Regions from separate parts of the Pontibacter russatus genome, predicted to be linked through region 1. Evidence: riboswitches for the same ligand, from Rfam matches in the RefSeq annotation. Region 1 holds a riboswitch; the other holds the start of a gene.
What was found. Region 1 has a riboswitch for thiamine pyrophosphate ahead of GSQ62_RS05565 (class I SAM-dependent methyltransferase). Riboswitches for the same ligand answer to the same signal wherever they lie in the genome.
Positions count from the first base shown of each region.

Region 2: it holds a riboswitch for thiamine pyrophosphate, as region 1 does, so the genes downstream of both, GSQ62_RS13940 (TonB-dependent receptor) here and GSQ62_RS05565 (class I SAM-dependent methyltransferase) in region 1, are expected to answer to the same signal.

Region 1 covers NZ_CP047984.1:1,347,313-1,349,708, forward strand. The annotation lists gene GSQ62_RS05560 (AIR synthase family protein) at 1-114, opposite strand, end outside; gene GSQ62_RS05565 (class I SAM-dependent methyltransferase) at 111-836, opposite strand; TPP riboswitch at 912-1,008, opposite strand; gene GSQ62_RS05570 (DUF2911 domain-containing protein) at 1,239-2,105, shown strand; gene GSQ62_RS05575 (class I SAM-dependent methyltransferase) at 2,196-2,396, shown strand, end outside.
Region 2 covers NZ_CP047984.1:3,352,276-3,354,671, forward strand. The annotation lists gene GSQ62_RS13930 (aldose 1-epimerase family protein) at 1-277, shown strand, start outside; gene GSQ62_RS13935 (hypothetical protein) at 357-605, opposite strand; TPP riboswitch at 835-931, shown strand; gene GSQ62_RS13940 (TonB-dependent receptor) at 991-2,396, shown strand, end outside.

The DNA of each region.
Region 1 (2,396 bases):
ACCGAACTTCGGCCCTACCAGCACTTCCTCCCGGTGGTAGCCGCGTTGCGGGAGCAGCACATCCTTGAACGTATTGGCGGCTATTTTTCCGGAGTTGTCTTCGAAAGCGCTCATTTCGCATCATTTAGCCGTACATGCAAACCGAAGAAATCGCCGTAGGGCTGGCTCCACTGCTGCACCGGAAACCACGCAGGGAGGCCGGTTGCCGTCCATGTTATCGTATAGTCCCGCCCCTGCAGTGCTTCCGCTATTACTGCTTTCAATTTATCGGGCGTGTAGAAGGTGGCGGTGACGTAAAAAGGGTTTTTGCCGAACAGCTCCTGGATTCTCCTTCTGGCCACCTTCGGGGAGTTCCGGTTCATCATCCCGAACACGATGCCGTACTTCCCGACGCGCACCGCTTCCCGGATCACCTGCACCGGGTTTTTGTAGTACTCAAACGTGGTGATGAAGGCGAGCGCATCAAAGGTGTGGTCCTTGAACGGCATGTGGTGTGAGTCGGCCAGCACAAGGTCGCCGTCGAACAGATGGGCGCCCTGCCCCAGCATGAAGGGAGAGAGGTCACCCCCGCTGGCCTCGATGCCGATCTCTTTCCACCAGCGTGTGAAGCGGGTGGTGCCACAGCCGAACTCCAGCAGGGTTTTCACCCGCCCGTCTTTTTTGATAAGATCGCCGATGACTTTCTTTTGCCAGACTTCCGCCCGTTTGTACCGCCCCTCGTACCAGAGTTCGTAGGTGTCGGTGTGGTCGCGGTTGAAGAACCACTCCTCGCGGCCCTGCCACTTGCGCAGGTCCTGTGTCACGAGGTCGAATTTTTGTTGTTGAAGGTTGCTCATGGCAGGTATTTTTAAGGTTAAAAATAGCCTGACGAGAAAAGCAGATAGGGAATGGCGGGAGAGCACCGCAAGAGGTGCTCAGATGACTTACATTCCTACGCTGGCATTATCCAGATCAGGTGCAGGGTATGATCTCAGCCTGATGTAATATCAAGCACCCCTTGTATGATGGGCCAAGGTATGAAATTTTTATAAAAAGGCGAATTAAATATAATGCCCGCACCTGCCTGCCGCGCCTGCCTCCTATATGGAAAAGCCTGCGGACACAGTGGAAGCCCAGGTTTGAAAAGATACTTGATAGGTGACATTTCAAGCGGTGCTGCCGGCAAATTACGCTGGCTAAATCCTGATTTAATGCGTAATATTGCAGCAGCAAAACACTCTTAATTTAGACGCACACCCATGAAGAAAACATTTATCGGCTTTGTACTTTCCGCTGCCCTTTTATTCGGTGCCGGAGCAACGCAGGCACAGGGCATCCAAATGCCGGCAGCAAGCCCCTCCCAGAAAGTGGAGCAGGCAGTAGGCCTTTCCACGGTATCCCTTGACTATTCCCGCCCTTCTGCCAAAGGCCGCACTATTTTCGGCGACCTGGTGCCTTACGGAAAAGTGTGGCGCACCGGCGCGAACAACTCCACGGTTATCAAGTTTTCGGACGAGGTGACCATCGAAGGGAAGAAAATCCCTGCCGGGGAGTACGCCATCCTCACCATCCCGAACCAGAACGAGTGGACGGTTATCCTGTCTAAAAACACCAAGCTGGGAGGCAACGTGGCCGATTACAAGCAGGAGGAAGACCAGGCGCGCTTCACGGTGAAGCCGCAGCAGAACCCGCGCAAGGTAGAGTCCTTCACCATCAACTTCGCCAACCTGAAGGCGGATGCCGCGGATGTGGAGATCCTGTGGGACAACACCATCGTGCCTTTCACCATCAAAACGGACGTAGACAACAAAGTGATGGCCCAGATACAGAAGGAGGCAATCGACAACGCGAACGCCGACCCAAACGTGTACGCCGCCGCCGCCAACTACTACCTCGAAACCAACCGCGACCTGAAGCAGGCCCTGGCCTGGATGAAGAAGGCCAACGCCAAAGACCCCAAGTTCTGGAACATGCACGCGCAGGCCAAGATCGAGGCAAAGATGAAGGACTACAAGAGCGCCATCAAGACAGCAGAGAAATCTATCGAGCTGGCGCAGCAGGCCAAGAACCAGGACTACGTGGCCCTGAACCAGAAAGCGATCGCCGACTGGAAGAAGATGAAATAAAGCCTAAGCCGCTTTTAACGTATAGAAAGCCTCCGGGGAAGTGTTTCCCGGGGGCTTTTTTATCCCTTTATATTTAAGACCACAGCTACCGTGCAAGAGGAAAAACAACATTCGGAGGAGCACCTGGGCCCGGCCCGGGAGTATTGGTGGAACGAGGATTACCTGGAGCTGCTGGCAAAGCGTTTATATATAGAATACTGCCAGACGCTGGTGGACATCGGCTGCGGCAAAGGCATGATGGGCTTCAAGTTCTCGAAGTATATGCCCCTCGGCGCCAAGGTATATGGCGTG
Region 2 (2,396 bases), 2.0 Mb from region 1:
CTTCGACAAGGACGCCATTGTGCTGAAGCGCCTGAACTCGGAGAGGGTGACGCTGGCGAGCCGCGCCAACCCGCGCCGGATCGAAATGGATTTCAGGGGCTTCCCGTATTTCGGGATATGGGCGAAGCCAGGGCTGGCGCCTTATATATGCCTGGAGCCCTGGTGCGGCATAGCCAGCAGGGAGGGAGACTCCGGCGAGTTGCAGGACAAGGAGGGGATGAACGAGCTGCGCCCCGGCCAGATTTTTGAGCGCACGTTTACTGTTACCGTGCGCTAAAAGCGAAGGGTATATATAGCCGCGGCCCCCACTGAATCTTCATGTTCAGTGGGGGCCGCGGCTTTTATAGAAATTGCACTTAATGCAACGAGGGCTCCGGGAACTTCGGAGCTTTTATGTTTCTGAAGTCGTATTTCGGCTCAAAATCATTCAGGGGCAGTGAAATGCCCGGTGGCAGGTCCAAATCCGGCAAATCGTCGCCAAGCGGCTCTCCTCCGTCATCGTCGTTGTCAGTGGAGGGTGGGCGGTTAAATCTCTTGCGCGGAGCGAATGCATAGTAGGCCAGTATAGACAAGAGGGCTACGGTGTATAAGATGCTGATCATCATCGCGGTATGGCATTAATGTATTCCTGGTATATGGTGTTTGTGCTGTGGCAGAAAGTTCGCTCCCAGCGGGCGGACGGTTTGCTGCCCCGGTAGTCTTTACAACGTACTTTTGCCTAAACTGGTTATCCGTGAAAGACAAAATTTAAGCAGGTGTGCAGCGCCCGGTTCTAAAAGCTTTTCGGCGGGCGCGCAACCGACTTTGCTTTAGAACGGAAAGCCCGCTATCTTTGTGGCAGTTTAGGGGTGCCTTAATAAAACGGGCTGAGATCATACCCATTGAACCTGATCCGGGTAATGCCGGCGAAGGGAAAACACGGTAAACGAAATTTAACAGGATGCTAACCCCTGGCAGGCCTGTATGTTTCACCAGTTCATTTCAAGTACAATGCGTAATTTTTTGATTGCAGTGGCAGCCATGCTGTTGCCGTTGCAGCTGCTTGCCCAGTACCAGCTGGGCGGCCGCGTAACCAGTGCAGCCAGGGGCGAGGCCCTGGCCGGAGCCAACGTGGTGCTGGAGAACTCAGGCACAGGCGTGGCTGCAGGGGCCAACGGCACTTTCTCCTTCCCAAACTTGCCAGCGGGCAACTACACCCTGAAAGTGAGCTACCTCGGCTTTGAGCAGCAGCGGGTCGCAGTGGCCCTGCGGCGGGACACGGAGGTAGCCATAGCGCTGCAGCCGCAGGCCCTCCGGACGAGCGAAGTAGTAGTGCAGGCCACCCGCGCCGATGAGCACACCGGCACCACGTTCACCAACGTAGGCCAGGAGGAGATAGAAGCGCGGAATTTCGGGCAGGACCTGCCTTACCTGCTGGAGCAGGTGCCCTCGGTGGTAGTGACCTCTGACGCCGGTGCTGGCGTGGGTTACACTGGCATCCGTATCCGGGGCTCCGACATCACCCGCATCAACGTGACGGTGAACGGTATTCCGGTGAATGATGCCGAGAGCCACGGCGTGTTCTTCGTAAACATGCCGGACTTCGCCTCCTCGGTGCAGGACATACAAGTGCAGCGCGGCGTCGGAACCTCTACCAACGGGGCCGGTGCGTTCGGGGCCAGCCTCAACATCCAGACGGAGCAGGTGCGCCGCGAGGCCTATGCTGAGACAGACCACACCTACGGCTCCTTCGACACCTGGCGCAACAACGTGCGCTTCGGCACGGGCCTCATCAACGGCAAATTCGCCTTCGACGGCCGCCTGTCGCGTATCACGTCGGATGGCTATATAGACCGCGCCTCCTCCGACCTGAAATCCTTCTACTTCTCGGGGGGCTACTACGGCGACAAAACCTCCGTGAAGTTCATTACTTTTTCCGGCAAAGAGCAAACTTACCAGGCCTGGTACGGCACGCCCGAGGCGCTGGTATATGGCAACGCCGCCGATCTGCAGGCCTATATAAACCGCAACTATATAACCGGGGCTGACTCCGCCAACCTTGCAAACGCTGGCCGCAGCTACAATTACTACACCTACGACAACGAAACCGATAACTATCAGCAGGACCACTACCAGTTGCACCTGGCACATGACTTTATGCCGGGCCTGAGCTTTTCCGGGGCATTGCATTATACCTACGGGCGGGGCTACTACGAGCAGTTTCGTGCTGACGATGACCTGGCGGATTATGGCTTGGCCGATATAATGATCGGTGGCGATACCGTCTCCTCCACCGATCTTGTGCGCCGCCGCTGGCTCGACAACGATTTTTACGGCACAACCTATGCCCTGCAGTACAATCCTGACAGTCGCCTGAACGCCACTTTGGGCGGAGCCTGGAACAGATATGACGGGCG